Regions from separate parts of the Streptomyces solicamelliae genome, predicted to be linked through region 2. Evidence: riboswitches for the same ligand, from Rfam matches in the RefSeq annotation. Region 2 holds a riboswitch; the other holds the start of a gene.
What was found. A riboswitch is a leader RNA that binds a small molecule or an ion and turns the genes downstream of it on or off. The one in region 2 is predicted to bind S-adenosylmethionine.
Positions count from the first base shown of each region.

Region 1 (7,107 bases), 1.4 Mb from region 2:
GGGTCAGACCCTGCGCCGGAACGCGTCGACCGCGGCTGAATGTATCTGCCCAACTGCCCTCTGCAACAGGTCAATCGGACGAGAAATCTGAGCGAGCCGTAAAGGAGAATTGCGGAGATTTCCTTGATTTCCGGGGCAAATCAGGCCCGGAAAAGGGCGCAAAAAGTACACAATGCTCAGGTATTTTGGCTGCTTCTTGTCGCGTGCGGGCGCATTCTCATATGCGTCTGGCACGAGCAGCGGAGGGGACTTCCCCAACTCTACCGCGCTCAACCATGCAGAATTGCCCCCTCCGGTTCTTCACCAGAAGGGGCAATTCGGATACCGCGGGTAACTCGGCAGCCGCCGGCACTGCGCTCGACGGTCAGCCTCCGGCGACGGCCGGGATGATCGAGACGCCCGCACCGTCCGGCGTCGCCGTCTCCAGGCCCTGCTCGAAGCGGACGTCGTCGTCGTTGACGTACACGTTGACGAAGCGGCGAAGCTTGCCCTGGTCGTCGAGGACGCGGGCGGCGATGCCCGTGTGGTTCTTCTCCAGGTCGGCGATGACCTCACCCAGGGTGGTGCCCTCGGCCGGGACCTCGGACTGCCCGCCCGTGTAGGTGCGGAGGATGGTGGGGATGCGGACGTTGACGCTCATGGCTTCTCCCTTGTCGTCGCTTCAGTCGGCTCAGTGGGCCAGGCCGGCGTCGCGGAACGCGTCCAGGCTCGGGCGGATGACGGCGGTGGCCTGAGAGGTCTCGGCGACCGCGTCGAGGGTCTTGAGGCCGTCGCCGGTGTTGAGGACCACCGTCGTCAGCGTGGGGTCGAGGACGCCGGCCTCGACGAGCTTCTTCGTCACGCCGACGGTCACGCCGCCCGCGGTCTCGGCGAAGATGCCCTCGGTGCGGGCGAGCAGCTTGATGGCGTCCACGACCTGCTCGTCGTTCACGTCCTCCACGGCGCCGCCCGTGCGGCGGGCGATGTCGAGGACGTACGGGCCGTCGGCCGGGTTGCCGATGGCGAGGGACTTGGCGATCGTGTTCGGCTTCTGGGGCCGTACGACGTCGTGGCCGGCCTTGAAGGCGACGGAGACCGGGGAGCAGCCCTCGGCCTGGGCGCCGAAGATCTTGTACGGCTTGTCCTCGACGAGGCCGAGCTTGATGAGCTCCTGCAGACCCTTGTCGATCTTGGTGAGCTGGGAGCCGGAGGCGATCGGGATGACCAGCTGGTCGGGCAGCTGCCAGCCGAGCTGCTCGCAGATCTCGTACGCGAGGGTCTTGGAGCCCTCGGCGTAGTACGGCCGCAGGTTGACGTTGACGAAGCCCCAGCCCTCGCCCAGCGGGTCGCCGATGAGCTCGGAGCAGAAGCGGTTGACGTCGTCGTAGTTGCCCTCGATGCCGACGAGTTCGCCGCCGTAGACCGCGGCCATGACGACCTTGCCCTGCTCGAGGTCGTGCGGGATGAACACGCAGGAGCGGAAGCCGGCGCGGGCGGCCGCGGCGCCGACGGCGCCGGCCAGGTTGCCGGTGGAGGAGCAGGACAGGGTGGTGAAGCCGAAGGCGCGGGCGGCCTCGAGGGCCTGGGCGACGACGCGGTCCTTGAAGGAGTGCGTCGGGTTTCCGGAGTCGTCCTTGACGAACAGCTTGCCCGGCTCGACACCGAGCGCGGCGGCGAGGTTGTCGGCCTGGACGAGCTTGGTCCAGCCGGGGTTCAGATTGGGCTTCACGGCGACGTCCGTCGGGACGGGCAGCAGCGGGGCGTAGCGCCAGATGTTGGCGGGGCCGGCCTCGATCTGCTTGCGCAGCGCCTCGGGGTCACCGGTGGGAAGGTCGTACGCGACTTCGAGCGGGCCGAAACACAGCTCACAGGCGAAGATCGGGCCGAGCGCGAACCGCTCGCCGCACTCGCGGCAGGAGAGGCCGGTCGCGGGACCGAGATCGACCGAATTCTGGGTGGTTGCAACCGTCTGTACAGCCATGGAGGCGAGGCCCTTTCTCCTCATCTTCCTCATGGCGCATCTCGCCATGAGACGGATTTGGCACCTTCCCTAGCCGGGAGCCTCGCGGCGCGATCGCGCAGGAGAACCGACTGGAGGGTTGCCGGGGCTTCAACGGGCCGTATCCCTCTGCCCCTCTGGATGAGCGGTATTCGATTGTGGAACGCGGTCGGGACCCCGACATGCACCGGGCCGCTGCGTTGTTCAAGACTGTAACCGAAGGCACGGGCGGTTGAGATAGTCGTCCGAACCGCGAGATGGATCACAGACCGCAGCAACTGGGGAGTAACCGACGTGCTGGATGAAGTGGAGCGCTGGCTGGGCAGGCGCTCCTGGTCGGTGGCCGACCGTCCGATGGAGCAGATCCTGGCGGCCAAGCGTGGGACGACGGTGAGCGTGGTGCTGCCGGCGCTCGACGAGGAGGCCACGGTCGGCGACATCGTGTCGGTCATCCGCCGCGAGCTGATGTCGGAGGCGGTGCCGCTGGTCGACGAGCTGGTGGTGGTGGACTCCGGGTCCACGGACCGGACGGCGGAGGTCGCCGCGGCGGCCGGGGCGCGGGTGGTGGCGCGGGACGCGGTCCTGCCGCGGATCCCGGCGCTGCCGGGCAAGGGCGAGGTGCTGTGGCGCTCGCTGCTCGCGACCAGCGGTGACGTGGTCTGTTTCGTGGACGCGGACCTGCGGGACTTCTCGGCGGACTTCGTCTCGGGGATCGTGGGGCCGCTGCTCACGGACCCGGACGTGGAGTTCGTCAAGGCGATGTACGACCGGCCGCTGGGCGACGCTCCCGGCCAGGGCGGCCGGGTGACGGAGCTGGTGGCGCGGCCGCTGCTGAACCTGCACTGGCCACAGCTGGCCGGCTTCGTGCAGCCGCTGGGCGGCGAGTACGCGGCGCGGCGCACGCTCCTGGAGCGGCTGCCGTTCCCGGTGGGGTACGGGGTGGAGCTGGGGCTCCTGGTGGACGCGCTGCACACGGTGGGCCTGGACGCGCTGGCGCAGGTGGACGTGGGGGTGCGCAAGCACCGTCACCAGGGCGGTCAGGCGCTGGGCCGGATGGCGGCGGCGATCTACCGGACGGCGCAGGTGCGGCTGTCGCGCGGGCACCTCGTACGGCCGGAGCTGACGCAGTTCGAGCGGGCCGCGGACGGTGGGGCGGGGTTCGTGCCGCGGACGTACCCGGTGGACACCGAGGAGCGGCCGCCGATGGCGGAGATCGCGGAGTACGCGCGCAGGCGCGTGGCGTAGCCGGGCCGGGCGCGGCCGGGTGACTAGATTCCGTTTTCATGCGATTTACACAGTTGATCCATGAAGTGACGCTGGAGGGGGAGCTGCTCGGCGCGGCATCCTCCGGGCACGGCGGGGAGCGTCTGTGGCTGCTCGGCGGGCTGCTGCTCGCCCTGGGCGCGACGGGCGTCGTGGCGCGGGCGGCGGCCCGGGCGCGGCGGGACCGGTGACGGGTTGTCGCCACCCTGTCCGGGCGTACGTTTGAGCGGTTCCGGGACGGGCTAGGTTCGCCACATGGCCACTGTTCTCGTCGCCTCCAACCGCGGTCCGGTCAGCTACGTCCGCCGGGACGACGGCACGCTCGACGCCCGGCGGGGCGGCGGCGGGCTGGTGTCCGGCCTGAGCGCGGTCGCGGCGGAGGACAGCCTGTGGGTCTGCGCGGCGCTGGGCGACGGCGACCGCGAGGCGGTGCGGCGGGGCGTCGCGGAGCCGGGCGTCCGGATGCTGGACATCGACCCGGGCGTGTACGACGACGCGTACAACGGGATCGCGAACTCGGTGCTGTGGTTCCTCCACCACCACCTGTACGACGTGCCGCGCGAGCCCGTCTTCGACGCGGAGTTCCGCCGCCGCTGGGCGTCGTACCGGGCGTACAACCGCGCCTTCGCCGAGGCGCTGGCCGAGGCGGCGGAGGACGGCGCCTGCGTGCTGGTGCAGGACTACCACCTGGCGCTGGTGCCGGGGCAGCTGCGGGAGCTCCGCCCCGACCTGCGGATCGGCCACTTCACGCACACGCCGTGGGCGTCGCCGGACTCCCTGCGGATGCTGCCGCAGGACGTCCGCGAGGAGCTGGTGCGGGGCATGCTCGGGGCGGACGAGCTGGGGTTCCACACCTGGTCGTGGGCGCAGGCGTTCGTGTCGGGCTCGCGCCTCGACGACGAGGGGCGCACGGCCCGGGTGCGGGTGTACCCGCTCGGTGTCGACGGCGAGGATCTGCGGGCGCTGGCGTACCGGCCGGCGGTGGACGAGCGGCTGGCCCGGCTGCGCGAGGAGACCGGCGGCCGGCGGACGATCGCGCGGGTCGACCGCACGGAGCTGTCCAAGAACATCCTGCGCGGCCTGCTGGCCTACCGGGAGCTGCTGATGGTCCACCCCGAGTGGCGCGGCCGGGTGGTCCACCTGGCCTCAGCGTACCCCTCGCGGCAGGACCTGGAGGCGTACCGCTCGTACACCGCGGCGGTGACGGAGCTGGCGGAGGAGATCAACGCGGAGTTCGGCACGCCGGACTGGCAGCCGGTGCTGGTCTCCGTGCGGGACGACTTCACGCGCTCGCTCGCGGTGTACCGGATGGCCGACGTGGCCCTGGTCAACCCCGTGCGGGACGGCATGAACCTGGTGGCCAAGGAGATACCGGTGGTCTCCGAGGCGGGCTGCGCGCTGGTCCTGTCGGACGGTGCGGGCGCGTACGAGGAGCTGCGCGAGGACGCGCTGACGGTGAACCCGTACGACGTGACCGCCACGGCCGAGGCCCTGCATCAGGCCCTGTCGATGCCGTCGGCGGAGCGGGCCGAGCGCACCAAGCGGCTGGCCGCCGCGGCGACCGCGTTGCCCCCGCAGCAGTGGTTCCGCAAGCAGCTGGAGGCTCTGCGGGCGCTGCCGGAGGAGTAGCTTCCGCCCGCGCGGTCGCAGGGCCGCGCGGCGGACGGGGGATGCCGCAGAATCTTCGGCTCCGCCCTCTCCTCTTCGTGGTCCTTCCCGTGTCAGACTCTGCCGCGATCGTTCCCCCAGGCGATCCGTAAGCCTCAAACGGAACCACGCGAACCATGCGGCACACACATGCATGCGAAGGGACGCTCGTGAGAAAGATTGTCGTGGGCATGACCCTAGGGTCGGCGCTCACCGCTCTCCTCGCCGCGGGGCTCACCCCGGCCGCCGCGCAGGAGACCTGGGAATCGTCCGCGCCGGGAGCCAAGGGCCCCGCACCGCACCACCGCGCCGACAACCGCCCCGGACCGCTCACCAAGCAGCGCACCGAACTGCGCGAGCAGGCGATCGACAAGGTCGCCAAGGGCAAGGCCAGGGCGAACGCCGACGGCGTCGTCGAGGTCGCCCCCGGCAAGTTCGTGGAGACGACCACCGTCCGCTCCGAGAAGATCCTCACCATCCTCTCCGAGTTCGGCGACCAGGCGTCCGGCAAGTACGGCACCGTCCCCGGACCCGCGCACAACGCGATCCCGGAGCCGGACCGGACGAAGGACAACTCCAACGCCTGGACCGCCGACTTCTCGAAGTCCTACTACGAGAACCTCTTCAACGGCTCCGGCGAGTCCATGAAGACGTACTACGAGGAGCTGTCCGGCGGCCGCTACTCGGTCACCAACACCGTCGAGGACTGGGTCAAGGTCCCCGGCAACGCCTCCTCCTACGGCGACAACGCGATCGAGGACAACGGCGGCTCCTGGGCCTTCGTCCAGGACACCGGCAACGCCTGGTGGGACGCCCAGCTCGCGGCCGGCAAGACGCCCGCCGAGATCGACGCGTACCTCGCCCAGTTCGACGTCTGGGACCGCAACGACTGGGACCACGACGGGAACTTCGACGAGTCCGACGGCTACATCGACCACTTCCAGGCCGTGCACGCCGGCATGGGCGAGGACGCCGGCGGCGGCGCCCAGGGCGAGGACGCCATCTGGTCGCACCGCTGGTACGTCAACGGCGACGACTACGGCCTGACCGGCCCCGACGTGTCCGGCACCCAGAACAAGGCCGGCGGCGCCCGCATCGGCCAGTCGAAGTACTGGCTCGGCGACTACACCACCGAGGGCGAGAACGGCGGACTCGGCGTCTTCTGCCACGAGTTCGGCCACGACCTCGGCCTGCCCGACTACTACGACACGGGCGGCGGCGAGAACTCCACCGCCTTCTGGACCCTGATGAGCTCCGGCTCCTGGCTCGGCCACGGCGCGACCGCGAACGAGGGCATCGGCACCCACCCGGGCCTGATGGGCGCCGAGGAGAAGCTGTTCCTCGGCTGGCTGGACTACGCCGACGCGCCGCTCGGAACGACGGGCACGTACACGCTCAACCCGGCCCAGTTCCAGACCGACGGCAAGGAGCAGGCGGTCCGCGTCGCCCTGCCCGACAAGACCACCAGCACCACGTACACGACCCCCTCCTCCGGCTCGCACGCCTGGTGGACCGGCTCCGCGGACGGCCTCAACCAGTCCCTGACCCGCTCCGTCCCGGCCGCCTCCAGGATCACCGTCCAGGCCAGGGCCTGGCACGAGATCGAGGCCGACTACGACTACCTGTTCGCCGAGTACTCCCTCGACGGCGGCGCGAACTGGCAGCGCGCCGGCGCTGCTGTCGACGGCTCCTCGGCCGGCAAGTGGACGACCCTGCGCTACGCGTACGACGCCGGCGACCGGCCGTCGCTGTTCCGCTTCCGCTACCAGACCGACGGCGGCGTGCACTTCGCCGGCGCGTTCCTGGACGACATCACGCTGAGCTCCGGCGGCACGACGCTCGCCACCGACGACGTCGAGCAGGGCGCCGGCGCCTGGACGGCGACCGGCCGCTGGAAGATCTCCACCGGCACGGAGACCGCCACCTACCCGCGGTACTACCTGGTGGAGAACCGCGAGTACGTCGGCAGCGACGCGCTGCTGGCGGAGGGCCCGTACCAGTTCAGCAAGGGCATCACCGCCCCGGACTGGGTCGAGTACTTCCGCTTCCAGAACGGCATGCTGGTCTGGTACGTCGACCGGTCCTTCGACGACAACAACGTCAGCGCGCACCCCGGCGGCGGCTCGGCCATGGCCGTCGACGCCCGCCCGACGCCGTTCCGGTTCGACGACGGCACCGCGCCGACCAACCGCCGCCAGCCCTTCGACGCGACCTTCGGC
Region 1 covers NZ_CP160404.1:3,244,137-3,251,243, forward strand. Annotated here, with positions in the region: gene ABZO31_RS14935 (MoaD/ThiS family protein) at 365-640, opposite strand; gene thrC (threonine synthase) at 671-1,960, opposite strand; SAM riboswitch class I at 1,978-2,126, opposite strand; gene ABZO31_RS14945 (glucosyl-3-phosphoglycerate synthase) at 2,273-3,223, shown strand; gene ABZO31_RS14950 (hypothetical protein) at 3,277-3,432, shown strand; gene ABZO31_RS14955 (alpha,alpha-trehalose-phosphate synthase (UDP-forming)) at 3,497-4,870, shown strand; gene ABZO31_RS14960 (immune inhibitor A domain-containing protein) at 5,080-7,107, shown strand, end outside.
Region 1: linked by a shared signal. The riboswitch ahead of thrC (threonine synthase) and the one ahead of ABZO31_RS08445 (aminotransferase class V-fold PLP-dependent enzyme) in region 2 are both predicted to bind S-adenosylmethionine.

Region 2 (7,107 bases):
CACGTTGTAGCCGTCCACCACCAGATGCGCCTGGGGCAGCGCCAGCAGCTGGTCGAGCAGCGCGGGATCGGTCTCGGACAGCGCGCGGGCCGCGATGTCCTTCGGCGACATCCGCCCCGGTTCCACCGCGTCCACCAGGTCCGCCGGATGCACCGACACCGGCGGCAGGGCCAGTTCGCGGCGCAGCCCCTGCGCGGCGTCGAGCACGGTGTCGAGCAGCAGCCGCAGCCGCATGTCCTCCACCGAGCGGCCTTCGCGGGCGGCGCGCCGGCTGCCCTCCAGGGCCGCCTCGACCTCCCCGAGGCGGGACTTGAGCCGGCGGGTCTCGCTCTCGGCGGCCGACACCTGCGCGGCGGACTCCGCCTTGATCGCGTCGATCTCGCCCCGGCTGCGGCGCAGCGCGGCCTCGCCGCGCTTCACGTCGCTCTGGGCGCTGCGCAGCTTCCGGTGAAGCGATTCCGCTTCCCTGCGGGCCGCCTCCAGGTCGTGGCGCAGCTGCTCGGTCTCGGCGCGGCCGCGCTCCTTGGCGGCGGCCACCTCCTCGCGCAGCCGCTCCAGTTCGCGCCGTCCGGCCTCGTCGGCGCGCTCGGCGTCAGCGCGCTGGACCTCCTCGCCGGCGGCGGCGACCAGCTTCACCCAGCCGGGCGGCCGCAGCATGTAGGCGGCCGCGGCCACGTCCACCGGGTCGGCGGCGGCCGGGGGGCTGCCGGACTCGACGGCGGCGGCCAGTTCGGGCTCGGCGTCCTTGAACCGCTCGCCGATCCGCTGCCGGAACAGCGCGTCGGTCTCCAGGGCGGCGGCCATGGCCGTACCGGCGAACTTGGCGCGGCGACTGGGCGTGAAACGCGCGTACTGCCGCAGGGCGGACGGGAGCTCGGCGACCGTCAGCCCGCCGAAGGCGTCGGCGACCAGCGCGACGACCCGCCGCCGCACACCCTCCGGCAGGGGTCGGTCGAGCGCCTCGGCGGCATCGCCCGCCGCACCGGCCGGCTCACCGTCCCGTGCGGGCTGCTCCACGTTCCGTCACCTCATCGTCGTCCGCGCCGTGCCTCAGGAAGCCGTACCCGGCCTGTCCACCAGTTCGATCTGGTCCACCGCGTTGCACCAGCGACAGCGGACCGACTCGATGGTCTCACTGAGCACCTCGCGCTCCTCCACGGTGGGCTCGCCGGCCAGGTCCAGATGGACGTACTCGACGACCTTCGAGGAGCGGGTCACGTCGAAGCGGGTCAGGTTGCCGCAGAGCGTGCAGCGCCAGCGGGTCTCGGCGGTCGGCTGGGGAACCGTCGTCATGGTGCCGTCCTTCTTCCTGTTCCTTCGAGGGGTCCCGCGGTGCGCCGTCGAACTGCGGAAGTACTGCCCGTCACCCTAGTCTCCCCCGCACCCCCGACGCGGGTCCCGTCCACGGGTCCGGGGCCACGCGGCGAGGCGCTCTGTCCCGCTCGGTCCGCTTACGCCATGATCTGTGCATGATCGACTGGCGGGCGACGGCACGCGGCGCGGTGCACGGACCGGCGATGACGTACGGCCTGATCGCCGTCTGCTGCCTGGTCTTCCTGCTCGGCCCGGTCTCCGGGTTCAATCCGGTGTACGGGACCGGCGACCGGCTGCTCGCCGCGCAGAGCGACTGGTTCCGCCGCTGGGGCGTGGTCCCCGCGGAGCTGATGAGCAGCGAGCCGCGCACCCTGCTCACCCCGCTGACCGCGCTGTTCGTGCACGGCAGCTGGCTGCATCTGCTCGGCAACATGCTCTTCCTCTCCGTGTTCGGCGCGATGGCGGAGGAGCGGATGGGCCGGCTGGAGTTCCTGCTCTTCTATCTCGGCTGCGGCTATCTCGCGCTGCTCGCGTACGCGGCCGCCCACGCGACCAGCGAGCAGACCCTGGTCGGGGCGTCGGGGGCGATCTCGGCGGTGCTCGGGGCGTTCCTGTTCCTCTTCCCGCGGGCCCGGGTGACCAGCCTGTTCCCCTTCCTGCTGTTCCTGCCGCTGCGCTTCCCCGCCTGGATGGTGCTGGTCTTCTGGTTCGTGCTGCAGTGGCTCGCGGCCAGCGCCGCCGGGCCCGGTCCGGGCGTGGCGTATCTGGCCCACGTGGTGGGCTTCGCGCTGGGCTTCCTCTACGCCTGGGGGCGCTTCGCGCGGAGAGATAGGGTGAAGGCTCCAGCCGCGGCGACCGAGGGAGAACGCCAGCCATGATCACCGCGATCGTGCTCATCAAGACCAGCGTGGACCGCATCCCCGAGATCGCGGAGTCGATCGCCGCGCTGGACAGCGTCAGCGAGGTCTTCTCGGTGACCGGCACCTACGACCTGATCGCCATGGTCCGGGTGGCCCGGCACGACGATCTGGCGGACGTGATCCCCGGCAGCATCAGCAAGATCCCCGGCGTGGAGGCCACGGACACGCACGTCGCGTTCCGCACGTACTCCCAGCACGACCTGGAGGCGGCCTTCGCCATCGGCCTGGAGTCGTAGGCGGGTCGCACGAGGAAGGGGGCCCCGCCAGGGAGCCCCCTTCACCCGTACGAGTGGGCGATCAGCCACGGTCGGGAACGCAGCGGCCGTCCTCCGTGCGGTACTTCCACTGCGCGCCGTCCCGGACCAGCTCCTTCACGGCCGCGACGAACCGCTCGACGTGCTCGTCGGGCGTACCGGCCCCGAAGCTCACCCGGATCGCGTTCAGGGAGGGCTCACCGGGCCCGGCCTCCGGCGCCCCGCACTCACCGGCGTCCTGCGGGTCGCTGCCCAGCAGGGTGCGCACCAGCGGGTGGGCGCAGAAGAGGCCGTCGCGGACGCCGATGCCGTACTCGGCGGAGAGCGCGGCGGCGAAGTGGGAGCTGTTCCAGCCCTCCACGACGAACGAGATGACCCCGACGCGGGGCGCGTCGTCGCCGAACAGCGAGAGCACCCTGACCTCCGGCACCTCGGCCAGACCCGCACGGACGGTGTCGATGAGGTGCTGCTCACGGGCGACGAGGGAGTCGAAGCCGGCCTCGGTGAGGGCCTTGCAGGCGGCGGCGATGGCGTAGACGCCGATGACGTTGGGCGAGCCGGCCTCATGACGGGCCGCGGTGGTGTGCCACTCCACGTGCACCCCGCCGTCGGCACGCCGGGCCACCGTGCGCGACGCACCGCCACCGGCCAGGTACGGCTCCGCCACCTGCAGCCAGTCGGCCCGGCCGGCCAGGACGCCGGCGCCGAACGGCGCGTACAGCTTGTGGCCGGAGAACGCCACCCAGTCCACGTCCGACTCCCGCACGGAGACCGCGTGGTGGGGGGCCAGCTGCGCGGCGTCGAGGACGATCCGCGCGCCGTGCGCGTGCGCCGCGGCGGCGAGTTCACGGACCGGCCACAGCTCACCGGTCACGTTCGACGCACCCGTCACGCAGACCAGCGCCGGGCCGTGAGGATCCCGGTCGGCCAGGGCGCGCTCCAGGGTGTCGACGGCCTGCTGCGGGGTGCGCGGAGCGTTCAGGTACGTGACCTGGGCGTCCTGCCAGGGCAGCAGGGAGGCGTGGTGCTCGGTCTCGAAGACGAACACCTGGCAGCCCTCGGGGAGTACGGCGGCCAGCAGGTTGAGCGAGTCGGTGGTCGAGCGGGTGAAGACGACCTGGTCGCCGTCCCGGCAGTCCAGGAACTCCGCCACCGTGGCCCGGCTGTTCTCGAACAGGTCGGTGGACAACTGCGAGAGGTACCCGGCACCGCGGTGCACGCTGCCGTAGTACGGGGCGTACGCCGCCACGTCGTCCCACACCCGCTGCAGCGCCGGGGCACTGGCCGCGTAGTCCAGCGCCGCGTACGCCACCTCACCGCCCGTGACGAGCGGAACGGTCACGTCCCGGCCGAGGACGGGCAGCGGCTCGCGGACAGCGGCATCGGTGGCGGCGGCGGTGGTGGCGACGGCGGAAACAGACATGGCGAACTCCCGGACGAGGCAGGCGAATTCGGCGCCTCGACACGGAGCGACGCGGACGACGCGTCGCCGCGGAGGCGCACGGAAAAAGGAATAAGGGGGTGCGGAGAAGGGGCCGGGAAGCCCTATCGCATTCGCTTGCTCACGAGACTGCTCCCTTGAGGACCAGGACCCCAGGGTTGGCGCAGGGGTCCGCGCTTGCCGTGGACCTTGCTGTCCACGGCCCGGTCTTCACCCGGGGCACCCCGCCACGGACGGAGGGTTGCCGGACAGCCAGCCGGGGCTTCGAGGCTGTCACTCATGACCTGTTGCTGAACGTATGCCACTGCTCGCGTACCGCGCAACCCCGTCCGTCATCCGGACGGGGCCGCGCGACGGCGCGTCTACGCGTTGCTCACCGCGATCCAGCGCTCCAGGGCCTGGCGGGCGGCCCCGGAGTCGATCGACTCGGCGGCCTGCTCGATCCCGGCGCGCAATTGCTCCGCAAGGGTGCCCTCGCCCGGGTTCAGCGCGGCCAGCGCGGCCGCCGAGTTGAGCAGGACGGCGTCCCGCACCGGGCCGGTCTCGCCGGTCAGCAGCCGACGGGCGACGTCGGCGTTGTACGAGGCGTCGGCGCCGCGCAGCGCTTCGACGGGGACGAGGTCGATGCCGACGTCCCGCGGGTCGAAGGACTCCTCGCGGACCGCGCCGTCGCGGACCACCCACACCGTGGACGTGGCGGTGGTGGTCAGCTCGTCCAGGCCGTCGTCGCCGCGGAAGACCAGCGCGGACGAGCCGCGTTCGGCCAGGACTCCGGCCATGATCGGGGCCATCCGCCGGTCGGCCACGCCGGTCGCCTGGGCCTCCACGCGCGCCGGGTTGGTGAGCGGGCCGAGGAAGTTGAAGGTGGTCCGGATGCCGAGTTCCCTGCGGGCCGCGGCGACGTGCCGCAGCGCGGGGTGGAACTTCACCGCGAAGCAGAAGGTGATGCCGGCCTCCTCGGCGACCTCGGCGACCCGCTTCGGGGTCAGCTCCAGGTTGACGCCGAGCTTCTCCAGGACGTCGGACGCGCCGGAGGCGGAGGACGCGGCCCGGTTGCCGTGCTTGACGACCTTGGCGCCGGTACCGGCCACCACGATCGCCGACATGGTGGAGATGTTGACCGTCTTCGCCCCGTCGCCGCCGGTGCCGACGATGTCCACGGAGGGCCCGGGGACCTCGATCAGGTTGGCGTGGGCGTACATGGTGCGGACGAGTCCGGTGATCTCCTCCACCGTCTCGCCCTTGGCGCGCAGCGCGACCGCGAAGCCGGCGATCTGCGCGTCGGTGGCCTCGCCGCGCAGGATCCGGTCCATGGCCCAGGCGGTGTCCTCCGCGCTCTGGTCGCGGCCGTCGAGCAGGCCGTTCAGGACGACGGGCCAGGAGCGGTCCGCCGTGGTGGTGCCTCCAGCGGGGGTCACAGCGCTCATGGTCGCTCCTGATCTCGTACCGGGAAAATTCCACTCCCACCCTATCGACCCCCGGGGACGGCAAAGAGCCCCGTCCAGCGAATGGACGGGGCTCCTGCCGTGGCGACCTCAGGTCGGGTGGTGCAGGTGATCAGTGGTGGCCGTGGCCGCTCTGGATCTCCTTGTACTCCTCGGCGGTGGGCTTGGCGATCTGGCTGCCCTCGCCGTAGTAGCCCTTGTTGAGCTTGACCCGCAGCTTCTCCATGCGGCCGATCTTGCGCTCGACCCCGTTCTCGTCGACGGCGGGCGGCAGCTCGGCCGGCTCGTGCTGCTCGTGCGCGGTGAGCAGGTGCAGCTCGCCCTGGCTGAGCGGCGTGTGGACCTCGACGAACTCACCGTGCGGCAGGCGCTTGATGATGCCGGACTCGCGGCCGTGCAGCACCTTGTCGCGGTCGCGGCGCTGGAGACCCAGGCAGATCCGCTTGGTCACGATGAAGGCGATGACCGGGCCGACGAAGAACGCGATCCGCACGAACCAGGTGATCGAGTTGATCGAGAGGTTGAAGTGCGTCGCCCAGATGTCGTTGCCGCCGCCCACGAGCATGACCATGTACGCGGTGATCCAGGCGACACCGAAGCCGGTGCGCGTCGGAGCGTTGCGCGGGCGCTGCGCGATGTGGTGCTCGCGCTTGTCGCCCGTGATCCAGGACTCGATGAACGGGTAGACCGCGATGGCCGCGAGGACCGCCGGGAAGATCGCCAGCGGGATCATCACGCCGAGGACCAGCGTGTGGCCCGCGAAGTCGATCTCCCAGCCCGGCATGACACGGATCAGACCCTCGGCGAAGCCCATGTACCAGTCGGGCTGTGCGCCGGTGGACACCTGGTCCGGCCGGTACGGGCCGAGCGCCCAGATCGGGTTGATCGAGGCGATCGCCGCGATGATCGCGATGACACCGAAGACCAGGAAGAAGAAGCCTCCGGCCTTGGCCATGTACACCGGCAGCAGCGGCATGCCGACCACGTTCTTGTTGGTACGGCCCGGACCCGCGTAGTGGGTGTGCTTGTGCACGACCACGAGGATCAGGTGCGCGACCACCAGGCCGAGCATGATGCCCGGGAGCAGCAGGACGTGGGCCGAGTAGAACCGGGCCACGAAGTCGCCGCCGGGGAACTCTCCGCCGAACAGGAACATCGACAGGTAGGTGCCGACGATCGGCACCGACAGGATCGCGCCCTGCATGAAGCGGACACCGGTGCCGGAGAGCAGGTCGTCCGGGAGCGAGTAACCGGTGAAGCCGGTGAACATGCCCAGGAAGAACAGCAGGAAGCCGAACAGCCAGTTGATCTCACGCGGCTTGCGGAACGCGCCGGTGAAGAACACGCGCATCATGTGCACGAACATGCCGGCGAGGAAGATCAGCGCCGCCCAGTGGTGGATCTGCCGGATGAGCAGACCACCGCGCACATCGAAGGAGATGTGCATGGTCGAGTTGAACGCCTCGGACATCAGCTGTCCCTGCAGCGGGACGTAGCTGCCGTGGTACTCCACCTCGTTCATCGACGGGTGGAAGAACAGCGTCAGATAGACGCCCGTCAGGATGATGATGATGAAGCTGTAGAGGCAGATCTCGCCCAGCATGAAGGACCAGTGGTCCGGGAAGATCTTCCGCATGTTGGCCTTGGCCAGCGTGTAGATCCCCAGGCGACCGTCGGCCCAGTCGGCCACCCGCTCACCGGCGGGGGCCTTCTTCTTCGTATCCGTCACAGTG
Region 2 covers NZ_CP160404.1:1,820,670-1,827,776, forward strand. Annotated here, with positions in the region: gene ABZO31_RS08425 (NYN domain-containing protein) at 1-1,017, opposite strand, end outside; gene ABZO31_RS08430 (hypothetical protein) at 1,051-1,293, opposite strand; gene ABZO31_RS08435 (rhomboid family intramembrane serine protease) at 1,470-2,192, shown strand; gene ABZO31_RS08440 (Lrp/AsnC family transcriptional regulator) at 2,189-2,470, shown strand; gene ABZO31_RS08445 (aminotransferase class V-fold PLP-dependent enzyme) at 2,532-3,911, opposite strand; SAM riboswitch class IV at 4,098-4,214, opposite strand; gene trpD (anthranilate phosphoribosyltransferase) at 4,292-5,356, opposite strand; gene ABZO31_RS08455 (cytochrome b) at 5,487-7,107, opposite strand, start outside.